DNA from 2 places in the Alicycliphilus denitrificans K601 genome. Region 2 is predicted to be linked to the other one. Evidence: predicted binding sites of a transcription regulator. Region 2 holds the regulator's gene; the other holds the start of a gene.
What was found. The regulator NrdR, encoded in region 2, represses ribonucleotide reductase genes. The targets are predictions, from matches to a motif close to CACNANATNTNGTG.
Positions count from the first base shown of each region.

Region 1: ALIDE2_RS00585 (ribonucleoside triphosphate reductase) is a predicted target of NrdR. The motif match lies at 4,281-4,294, and genes of this name have one in related genera.

Region 1 covers NC_015422.1:123,741-129,503, forward strand. Annotated here, with positions in the region: gene recQ (DNA helicase RecQ) at 1-1,292, shown strand, start outside; gene ALIDE2_RS00575 (anaerobic ribonucleoside-triphosphate reductase activating protein) at 1,296-1,976, opposite strand; gene nrdD (anaerobic ribonucleoside-triphosphate reductase) at 1,954-2,154, opposite strand; gene ALIDE2_RS00585 (ribonucleoside triphosphate reductase) at 2,237-4,267, opposite strand; gene ALIDE2_RS00590 (bifunctional diguanylate cyclase/phosphodiesterase) at 4,392-5,763, opposite strand, start outside.
Region 2 covers NC_015422.1:2,218,443-2,224,205, forward strand. Annotated here, with positions in the region: gene ALIDE2_RS10580 (O-acetylhomoserine aminocarboxypropyltransferase) at 1-1,181, opposite strand, end outside; gene ALIDE2_RS10585 (CBS domain-containing protein) at 1,297-1,752, shown strand; gene aroC (chorismate synthase) at 1,846-2,940, shown strand; gene nrdR (transcriptional regulator NrdR) at 3,002-3,451, opposite strand; gene glyA (serine hydroxymethyltransferase) at 3,477-4,721, opposite strand; ZMP/ZTP riboswitch at 4,758-4,919, opposite strand; gene ALIDE2_RS10605 (lytic transglycosylase domain-containing protein) at 4,963-5,763, opposite strand, start outside.

The DNA.
Region 1 (5,763 bases), 2.1 Mb from region 2:
AGGGGCTGCGGTTGCAGGAGGCGCGGCAGTTCGTCAGCAGCTTCGACCGGCCCAACATCCGCTATCGGCTAGAGGAGAAGAAGGAGCCGCTCACGCAGCTCATGCGCTTCATCGACCGCGAGCACCTGGGCGATGCGGGCGTGGTCTATTGCCAGTCCAGGAAGCGCGTGGAAGAGCTTGCCCAGGCGCTGTGCGACGCGGGCCTGACCGCGCTGCCCTACCACGCGGGCCTGCCCGCCGAGGTGCGCCAGCAGAACCAGGACCGCTTCCTGCGCGAGGACGGCATCGTGATGGTGGCCACCATCGCCTTCGGCATGGGCATCGACAAGCCCGACGTGCGCTTCGTCGCCCACGTGGACATGCCCAAGAACATCGAGGGCTACTACCAGGAAACGGGCCGCGCCGGCCGCGACGGTCTGCCCGCCGACGCCTGGATGGCCTACGGCTTGCAGGACGTGGTGAACCAGCGCCGCATGATCGACGAAAGCCCCGCGGGCGAGGAGTTCAAGGCCGTCATGCGCGGCAAGCTCGACGCGCTGCTGGCCCTGGCCGAGGCCACGGACTGCCGCCGCGTGCGGCTGCTGGGCTACTTCGGCGAGCAGTCCGAACCCTGCGGCAACTGCGACAACTGCCTCAATCCCCCCGCCGTGTGGGACGGCACGGACGCGGCGAGAAAGCTCCTCTCGACCATTTACCGCGTGCACCAGGCCAGCGGCATCAGCTTCGGCACCGGGCACATCATGGACATCGTGCGCGGCAAGGACACGGACAAGGTGCGCCAGTTCGGTCACGAGAAGCTCTCCACCTTCGGCGTCGGCAAGGAATACACCGAGGCGCAGCTGCGCGGCGTGCTGCGCCAGCTGCTGGCCACCGGCGCCGTGGGCCTGCACAAGGTGATGCTGGAGAGCGGCCACAGCTTCGACACGCTGGTGCTCACCGACGGCTCGCGCCCCGTGCTGCGCGGCGAGCAGCACGTGCAGCTGCGCGAGGCCACGGCCCAGGCCCAGGCCGCCGCCAAGCCCAAGCGGGCCCGCCGCGCCGCCACCCCGCCGGTGGCCGCCGCCAACCTGGGGCAGGACGCGCAGGTGCGCTTCATCAACCTCAAGGCCTGGCGCGCCGAGGTGGCGCGCGAGCACAACCTGCCGGCCTACGTGATCTTCCACGACGCCACGCTCGCTGCCATCGCCGAGCGCAACCCGGCCACGCTGGATGAGTTGCAGGGCATCAGCGGGATGGGGGTGAAGAAGCTGGAGGCCTATGGCGAGGATGTGGTGCGGGTGTGCCGGCAGTAGCCCTTAGGCGCGGCGCAGCGTGAAGGTGCCGGGCCAGCGCTGTGCGACGGCCTGCGGAGGGGCCCAGGCGGGCGCGCCATCCGTGCGGCATTCCTGCAGCGCCCAGTGCTGTACGCCCTCGGCCGCCAGGGCGTCGGCGAGGGCCTGCAGGTCGTCATCGCCGTACAGGCCCGCGTTCCAGGTGGTGCGGCACTCATGGGCCACGCCGCTGGCGAGCACGAGCCGCAGCGACTCCCATGCCTTCGCCCCGCTGCCCGGCGTGCGCGTGATCGCGTCGTAGCGGTGCAGCGGCGCCTTGATGTCCAGCCCCACCCAGTCGAGCAGCGGCAGCAGGGTGGCCAGCCGCTCGGGGTACATGCCGGCGGTGTGCAGCCCCGTGGCGAAGCCCATCGCGCGCACGCGCGCCAGCGCGTCGGGCAGGCCGGCCTGCAGCGTGGGCTCGCCGCCCGAGAACACCACGCCGTCGAGCAGGCCGCGCCGCGCGTGCAGCAACTGCTGCACGTCGGCCCAGGCGTGGGCCGTGGGCGTGGCGGCGTCGAGCAGCCCGGTGTTGTGGCAATAGCCGCAGCGCCAGGGGCAGCCCTGGCAGAACACCACGGCCGCGAGGCGGCCGGGGAAGTCGATGGTGGTGAGCGGCGTCAGGCCGCCGATGCGCAGCGCTTCAGCAGGCGTTGCTGCAGCCACGCGCGTGCTCGGAGAAAAACTGGCGCTCGTTGTGCTCGCCCTGCTTGCCCACGTTGAAGCTGGCCACGGGGCGGTGGTAGCCCATCACGCGGGTCCAGACCTCGCAGGGCTGGCGCTCGTCGTCGGTGAGCTGCACGGCGGCCAGGGCGGCTTGTTCGGTGGTGGAGAAATGGCTCATGGTGAACTCCTTGGGGGGTTGAAAACTACGGTTTTGATAGCTGCTTGCGCTTGATGGGTAAGGGATGGAGGCCGATTTGGCTTCAAGCCGCGAGCAGGTGCCGGCGCTTGGCCGCCAGCCGCTCTTCATCGCACGTGGGGCAGAACGGGTGCTCGCCCGCCAGGTAGCCGTGCGTGGGGCAGATGGAGAACGTCGGCGTGACGGTGATGTAGGGCAGGCGGAAGTTGGTCAGCGCGCGCTTGACCAGCTCGCGGCAGGCCGCGCCGCTGGAGATGCGCTCGCCCATGTAAAGGTGCAGCACGGTGCCGCCGGTGTACTTGCCCTGCAGGGCCTCTTGCCGCTGCAGCGCCTCGAACGGGTCGTCGGTGAAGCCCACGGGCAGCTGCGAGCTGTTGGTGTAGTAGGGCTGCTCGGCCGTGCCGGCCTGCAGGATGGCGGGCCAGCGCTTCTTGTCTTCCTTGGCGAAGCGGTAGGTCGTGCCCTCGGCAGGCGTGGCCTCCAGGTTGTAGAGGTGGCCGGTTTCTTCCTGGAAAGCCGTCATGCGTGCGCGCACATGGTCCAGCAGGCGCAGGGCGAAGGCGTGGCCCCATGTGCTGGTGATGTCGTGCGCGTCGTGCGTGAAGTTGCGCACCATCTCGTTGATGCCGTTCACGCCCAGCGTGCTGAAGTGGTTGCGCAGCGTGCCCAGGTAGCGCTTGGTGTACGGGAACAGGCCCTGGTCCATGAGGCGCTGGATGAGCTTGCGCTTGACTTCCAGGCTTTGCTTGCCGAGTTCGAGCAAACGATCCAGGGCGGCGAACAGGCCCGCCTCGTCGCCCGCGTGCAGGTAGCCCAGGCGCGCGCAGTTGACGGTGACCACGCCCAGGCTGCCGGTCTGCTCCGCGCTGCCGAACAGGCCATTGCCGCGCTTCAAGAGCTCGCGCAGGTCGAGCTGCAGCCGACAGCACATGGAGCGCACCATGTTCGGCGACAGCTCCGAGTTGATGAAGTTCTGGAAGTACGGCAGGCCGTACTTGGCCGTCATGTCGAACAGGGCGGCGGCGTTCTCGCTCTCCCAGGGGAAGTCGGGCGTGATGTTGTACGTGGGAATGGGGAAGGTGAACACGCGGCCCTTGGCGTCGCCCGTGGTCATGACGTCGATGTAGGCGCGGTTGATCAGGTCCATTTCGGCCTGCAGCTCGCCGTAGCAAAACGGCATCTCCACGCCGCCGATCACCGGCACCTGATCGCGCAGGTCCTCCGGGCAGGTCCAGTCGAAGGTGAGGTTGGTGAACGGCGTCTGCGTGCCCCAGCGCGAGGGCACGTTGAGGTTGTAGACCAGCTCCTGGATGCACTGGCGCACGGCGGCGTAGTCCATGCCGTCCTTGCGCACGAAGGGCGCCATGTAGGTGTCGAACGACGAGAACGCCTGCGCGCCGGCCCATTCGTTTTGCAGCGTGCCCAGGAAGTTCACGATCTGCCCCACGGCGGAGCTCATGTGCTTGGGCGACCCCGCCTCTACCTTGCCCGGCACGCCGTTCAGCCCCTCGTGCAGCAGCGTGCGCAGCGACCAGCCGGCGCAGTAGCCGCTGAGCATGTCCAGGTCGTGGATGTGGATGTCGCCGCTGCGGTGCGCCTCGCCGATCTCGGGCGCGTAGACATGCGAAAGCCAGTAGTTGGCCGTCACCTTGCCCGCCACGTTGAGGATCAGCCCGCCGAGCGAGTAGCCCTGGTTGGCGTTGGCGTTCACGCGCCAGTCGGCGCGCGTGAGGTATTCGTTGATGGAGCTTTCCACGTGCACCAGCGTCTGCCGGTCGGCGCGCAGCAGCGCGTGGCGCTGGCGGTGGGCCATGTAGGCGCGCGCGGTCTGCAGGTGGTTGGCGGCGATCAGCGTCTGCTCCACCACGTCCTGGATCTGCTCGATGGCGGGCGCCTCGCCGCGGAAGCGGTGGATGAGCACCTTGGTCGCCTGGGCGGTGAGCAACTGCGCCTCGTCGGCACCGAAATCGCCGGTAGCGCTGCCCGCGCGCGCGATGGCCGAGCGGATGCGCTCGGCATCGAACGCGGCGCGCTCGCCGTTCCTCTGGATCACGTCGCGCGGCAGGGTGGCGACAGGGGCTGGTGGTGGCGTCATGGCTTTCCTTGAGCACTACATATAGCGTTGAAGATACATTTGAAACACTATAGGTAGTTTGACGAAGCGCAAAGCGCCGGCCTTGGACGGGCAAGGCCGGCGCATCGGGAGGAGTGGGGCGGGGTCAGGCGCCGCGCTGCGGCAGGCCCTTGGCGAATGCTTCGAAGGCGCGAGGCTCCAGGGGCCTGCTGTACCAGTAGCCCTGTATTTCGTCGCAGCCGCAGTCGTGCAGCAGGGCGGCCTGCTCGGCCGTCTCGACGCCCTCGGCGAGGGTCGACAGGTGCAGACTGTGCGCCATGCGGACGATGGCCGTCACGATGGCCATGTCGCTGGTCTTCTCGGCCAGCTCGCGCACGAAGGACTGGTCGATCTTGAGCTTGTCGATGGTGTAGCGCTTGAGGTAGCTCATGGACGAATAGCCGGTGCCGAAGTCGTCCAGCGCCACCTTGAAGCCCATGTCGTGCAGGCGCCGGATGGTGGTCTCGGCCAGCTCCGGGTGCTTGAGCGCCACGGCCTCCGTCAGTTCCACCTCGATGCGCTGCGGCGACACGTCCACGCGCTGCAGGATGTGCAGCAATTCCTCGGCCAGCTGGGGGCGGGCAAACTGCGCCGCCGACACGTTCACCGCGACCACCAGCGGCGGAAGGCCGGCGGCGTCCCACGCGCGCAGCTGCTGCGCGGCTTGTTCCACCACCCAGAAGTCGATGGCCGTGATGGCGCCGCTTTGCTCGGCGATGGGGATGAACTCCGCCGGCGACACCAGCCCCCACTGCGGGTGGCGCCAGCGCAGCAGCGCCTCGGCGCCGACCAGCGCGCCGCTGCCCAGCGCGCGCTGGGGCTGGTAGACCAGGAACAGCTCGCCCTTGCGCGCCGCGTCCTTCAGGCCCGCCGCCAGCTCCAGCGAGCGCTGCGTGTGGGCCTGCATTTCGGGCGCGAAGAAGCGCAGGCCGTTGCGCCCGTCCTCCTTGACGCGGTACATGGCGAGCTCGGCCGCCGAGGCCAGGGTGCCGGCCGTCCGGGCATCGTCGGGATACACGGCGACGCCCGCCGATGCGCTGACCGACACGGGATGGCCCTGCACCGATGTGGCGGTTTGCAGAAGCCGCAGGGCCTCCTGCGCCATGAGCGCGACGCTGGCCTGGTCTGCCTGCGGCACGATGGCCACGAAGGCGTCCCCCGAATAGCGGGCCAGCGCGTTCTGGGTCCCCAGGCAGGAGCGCAGGCGGTTGGCCGCCTCCACCAGCAGCTCGTCTCCGGCCGTGTGGCCGAGCGACTCGTTGATCAGCTTGAAGTTGTCCAGGTCGAACCACAGCATGGAAAGCCGCCCGTGGCTCGCTCCGGCCCTCTCGATGGCCAGGGCCAGCCGCTCGTCGAAGGACTTCTTGTTGAGCAGGCCGGTCAGCGTGTCGAAATTCGACAGGGCCTGGATGCGCTCCTCGGCCTCGCGCTGCACAGTGATGTCTTCCTTGTGGGCGACGTAATGCGTCACCTGGCCG
Region 2 (5,763 bases):
GCCTCGTCGTCCAGGCGGTGGTGCGTGGTACTGGCCGGGTGGATCACCAGGCTGCGACAGTCGCCCACGTTGGCCAGGTGGGAGAAGAGCTTGAGCGCCTCGATGAACTTCTTGCCCTGCCCGCGGCTGCCCTTGAGGTCGAAGCTGAACACCGAGCCTGCGCCGCGCGGCAGAAGCCGCTGCGCAAGCTGGTGGCCGGGGTGCGATTCGAGCAGCGGGTGGCCCACGCGCGCCACGAACGGATGGCTGGCCAGGAACTGCACCACGCGCTCGGTGTTGCGCATGTGGCGCTCCATGCGCAGCGGCAGGGTCTCTATGCCCTGCAGGATCAGCCAGGCCGTGTGCGGGCTCATGCAGGCGCCGAAGTCGCGCAGGCCCTCGCGGCGCGCGCGCAGCAGGAAGGCGCCCACGGTGCTCTCCTCGGCGAACACCATGCCGTGGAAACCGTCGTAGGCCTGCGTCAGCTCGGGAAAGCGTCCCGAGGCCTCCCAGTCGAAGCTGCCGCCATCGACCAGCACGCCGCCGATCACCGTGCCGTGGCCCGAGAGGAACTTGGTGGCCGAGTGGTAGACCAGGTCCGCGCCATGCTCCAGGGGCCTGATGAGCCAGGGCGAGGTGAGGGTGGAGTCCACCAGCAGCGGCACGCCGGCCTCGTGGGCGATCTGCGACACGGCGGGAATGTCCAGCACCTCCAGCCCTGGGTTGCCCACGGTCTCTCCGAAGAAGAGGCGCGTGTTGGGCCGCACGGCTGCGCGCCAGCCGGCGAGGTCGCCGGGCTTGACGAAGCTGGTCTCTATGCCGAAGCGCCGCAGCGTGTAGTTGAGCAGGTTCTGCGACCCGCCGTAGAGGGCCGTGCTGGCCACGATGTGCCCGCCCGCGCCCATCAGCGTGCAGACCGCCAGGTGCAGCGCCGCCTGGCCGCTGGCCGTGGCGATCGCGCCCACGCCACCTTCGAGCGCGGCCACGCGCTGCTCCAGCACGGCATTCGTGGGGTTGCTGATGCGGCTGTACACATGGCCGGGACGCTCCATGTTGAACAGGGCAGCGGCATGGTCGCTCGAATCGAAGACGAACGAGGTCGTCAGGTGGATGGGCACGGCACGCGCCCCCGTGGCGGGATCGGGCCGCGCGCCCGCGTGCAGCGCGAGTGTGTCGAAGCCGGGGTCGGTGTATCCGGGCATCCATATCTCCAAAGTGGTGAACCTGCGCGCCATTGTGGGCTATTTGTGGGCTATATTTCCCCGCGGATAGGGGGCTGCACGCAGCGCCTGCAGAACCATTCGGAGATACCCCAGCATGAAAGTCAGCGACATCCTGCGCCTCAAAGGCAACACCCTCTACACCGTGCACCCCGACGAGCCACTCGCCTGCGCGGTGCAGACCATGGCCGAGAGGGACATAGGCTCGCTGGTGGTCATGGAGCACGGCGACCTCGTGGGCATGCTGACCTTCCGCGAGGTGATCCAGGTGCTGGTGAAGAACGGCGGCTCCGTGGGCACGATGCTGGTGCGCTCGGCGATGGACGACGCGCCGCTGACCTGCACGCTGGAGACCGACATGGACGAGGTGCGCCGCATGATGCTGGGCCAGCACGCGCGCTACATGCCGGTGATGGACAAGCGCATGCTCATGGGTGTGGTGAGCTTCTACGACGTGGCCAAGGCCGTGGTGGACAGCCAGAACTTCGAGAACAAGCTGCTCAAGGCCTACATCCGTGACTGGCCGCAGGAAGAATCGCCCCCCGCGAATTGACTTTCACGCCGGATTGGCCGTCAGCGCTTGTTTAGCAAGTGCTGGCAGCTATTTATTTCATAGCTGCAACCGCTCTGGGATAATCACGCCCCTATGAGCGGCAACACACTTGGCACCCTTTTCTGCGTCACCAACTTCGGTGAATCCCATGGCCCGGCGATCGGCTGCGTGATCGACGGCTGCCCGCCCGGCATGGCGCTTTGCGAGGCCGACATCCAGGCCGACCTGGACCGGCGCCGCCCCGGCACCAGCCGCCACGTCACGCAGCGGAACGAGCCCGACGCGGTGGAGATCCTCTCGGGCGTCTACGAGGGCAGGACCACTGGCACGCCGATCGCGCTCCTGATCCGCAACCAGGACCAGCGCAGCAAGGACTACGGCGACATCGCCCAGAGCTTCCGCCCGGGCCATGCCGACTACGCCTACTGGCACAAGTACGGCCTGCGCGACCCGCGCGGCGGCGGGCGCTCGTCCGCGCGCCTGACGGCGCCCACCGTGGCGGCCGGCGCCGTTGCCAAAAAGTGGCTGGCCGAGACGTACGGCACGCGCTTTCGCGCCTGCATGGCGCAGCTGGGCGAACTGCCCATCCCGTTCGAGAACTGGGAGCATGTGCCGAACAACCCCTTCTTCGCCCCCGTGGCCGACGTGCAGGCCTACGAGGACTACATGGACGCGCTGCGCAAGAGCGGCGACTCCTGCGGCGCGCGCCTCCGCGTGCAGGCCACCGGCGTGCCCGTGGGGCTGGGCGAGCCGCTCTACGACAAGCTCGACGCGGACATCGCCCACGCGATGATGGGCCTGAACGCAGTCAAGGGCGTGGAGATCGGCGCCGGCTTCGCCAGCGTGGCCCAGCGCGGCACCACGCACGGCGACTCGCTTACGCCCCAGGGCTTCGCCGGCAACAACGCGGGCGGGGTGCTGGGCGGCATCAGCACGGGGCAGGACATCGAGGTGCAGCTCGCCATCAAGCCGACGAGCTCCATCATCAGCCCGCGCGAATCCATCGACGTCCACGGCCGGAGCACCGAGGTCGTGACCCGCGGCCGCCACGATCCCTGCGTCGGCATACGCGCCGCCCCGATCGCCGAGGCGCTGCTCGCGCTGGTGCTCATGGACCACGCGCTGCGCCAGCGCGCGCAGTGCGGCGACGTGCGGCAGGCGGTGCCGCCCATTCCCGCCAGTATTTGAATGAAAAAAGGCTCCAGCGCTTGATGGACAAGCGCTGGCAGCTATCTGAAGAATAGCGTCTTTACTTGCGTACTTCGTCGACGAGCGCGCGGAACTCGTCGATGTCCTCGAAGCTGCGGTACACGCTGGCGTAGCGTATGTAGGCCACCTTGTCGAGCTTCTTGAGCTCGCGCATGACCAGCTCGCCGATGCGGCTGGAGATCACCTCGCGCTGGCCCAAGTGCAGCAGCTTCTCCTCGATGCGCTCGATGGCCGAATCGATCTGCACCGTGCTCACCGGGCGCTTGCGCAGCGCCAGCTTGAAGGAGCCGAGCAGCTTGTGGCGGTCGTATTCGACGCGGCGGCCGTCCTTCTTGACAACGGCGGGGAAGTTGACTTCCGGCCGCTCATAGGTGGTGAAGCGCTTTTCGCAGGCGCCGCACTGGCGCCTGCGGCGGATGCAGTCCCCGTCCTCGGACACCCGGGTCTCGATGACCTGGGTGTCCTGGTGGCTGCAGAAGGGGCACTTCATCGCGGCAGCGCCTGCGCTCGCGCGATCAGCGGTAGACCGGGAAGCGGCTGGTCAGCGCGTTGACCTTGGCGCGCACGGCGGCCAGATGCGCCTCGTCGTCGGGGTTCTCCAGCACGTCCGCCAGCAGGTTGGCGGTGATGCGGGTTTCCTCCTCCTTGAAGCCGCGCGTGGTGATGGCGGGCGTGCCCACGCGGATGCCGCTGGTCACCATGGGCTTCTCGGGGTCGTTGGGGATGGCGTTCTTGTTGATGGTGATGTGGGCCTTGCCCAGCGCCGCCTCGGCGGCCTTGCCGGTGATGCCCTTGGCGCGCAGGTCCACCAGCATCACGTGGCTCTCGGTGCGGCCGCTGACGATGCGCAGGCCGCGCTGGGTCAGCGTCTCGGCGAACACCTTGGCGTTCTTCGCCACCTGCTGCTGGTACGCCTTGAACTCGGGCGACAGCGCCTCCTTGAAGGCCACGGCCTTCGCGGCGATCACGTGCTCCAGCGGGCCGCCCTGCAGGCCGGGGAAGATCGCGGAGTTGATGGCCTTCTCGTGCTCGGCCTTCATGAGGATGATGCCGCCGCGCGGGCCGCGCAGGCTCTTGTGCGTGGTGGAGGTCACCACGTCGGCATGCGGCACGGGGTTGGGGTACTCGCCTGCGACCACCAGGCCCGCGTAGTGGGCGATGTCCACCCAGAAGATGGCGCCGACTTCCTTCGCGACGCGCGCCATGCGCTCGAAGTCGATGCGCAGCGCGTAGGCCGATGCGCCGCCGATGATGAGCTTGGGGCGATGCTCGCGGGCCTTGGCCTCGAACGCGTCGTAGTCGATCTCTTCCTTCTCGTTGAGGCCGTAGGAGACCACGTTGAACCACTTGCCGCTCATGTTCAGCGCCATGCCGTGCGTGAGGTGGCCGCCCTCGGCCAGGCTCATGCCCAGGATGGTGTCGCCGGGCTTGAGGAAGGCCATCAGCACGGCCTGGTTGGCCTGCGAGCCCGAGTTGGGCTGCACGTTGGCGGCCTCGGCGCCGAAGAGCTGCTTGATGCGGTCGATGGCCAACTGCTCGATCACGTCCACGTTCTCGCAGCCGCCGTAGTAGCGCTTGCCCGGGTAGCCCTCGGCGTACTTGTTGGTCAGTTGCGAACCCTGCGCGGCCATGACGGCGGGGGAGGCGTAGTTCTCGCTGGCAATCAGCTCGATGTGCTCTTCCTGGCGGCGGTTCTCGGCCTGGATGGCGGCCCACACCTCGGGATCGGTTTGTTCGACAAGAATATTGCGTTGATACATGGCAGTCCTATGAACTCTCAGTGTCCCTTGGCAATCAAGGGCTGCCCAGGCGAACGACGGATCGCTGCGGGGCTTGGCTGCTCATCCGCGCGGCACGCTCCCCAGTGGTTTGCAGAAAAACAGGGCTTTCTGCCGGTCTCCACGTCAGCGGCGGGGCCCATGGGCCTTGCGCGCCTATCGCCAGTTGCGTACCCCGCTAGTGTAGCTGACGGCGCCCGTCCCCTATGGCGCCGGCGCGGCCTCAGACTCCGCCGTCGAGCAGGGCCACTTTCTCGCCCGCGGGCTGCGCGGTCTCGGGCGCCGCCGGGGCCTTGGTGGACAGCACCGGCTTCGCGGCCTTGCGCTCGCCCGCCACCTGGCGCAGGCGGAAATGCTCGGCCAGCACCTTGGCCACGTAGCCGCCGTCGTCCGGGAGGTTGGCGGCACCCACGTAGTAGCGCAGGCCGCCTTCGAGCGAGCCAGCACGCGCTATGCATTCCTGCAGCACCTTCACGCCCACGCGCAGGTTGGCCACGGGGTCGAACGCGGCGAGCTGGCCGCCGAAGCCCTCGTACTTATCGGTGTGCACGCGGGTCATCACCTGCATCAGGCCCTGCGCGCCGACAGCGCTTTGCGCGAACGGGTTGAAGCTCGACTCCACGGCGATGATGGCCAGGATCAGCGTCGGATCGAGCTTGGTGCGCGAGCCGATCTCGTAGGCCTCGGTCACCAGGGCCGCCAGGGGCTCGGGCGCCACGCGGTATTTCTTGCTGAGCCAGTAGGCCACGGCCGCCTGCTCGCGCGGCAGCTCGCTGGGATTGATGGCCATTGCGCGGTCGCTTGCGGCCGGCTCCAGCGGGAAGCCGTCCTCGGCGACCTGGCGTGCATGCAGCCAGCCGCGCAGCTCGTCCTCGCCGATCTGGCGCAGGTCCGGGCGCGCCGTCAGCGTGACGGCCGCGAAGACGACGACCAACCCGAGCAGGGCGAAGCCGTTATGGGTCACTTCAAGAAGACCATTGACCACATCGGCGATGACTGTGCGCACGCCGGCAATGACTTTTCC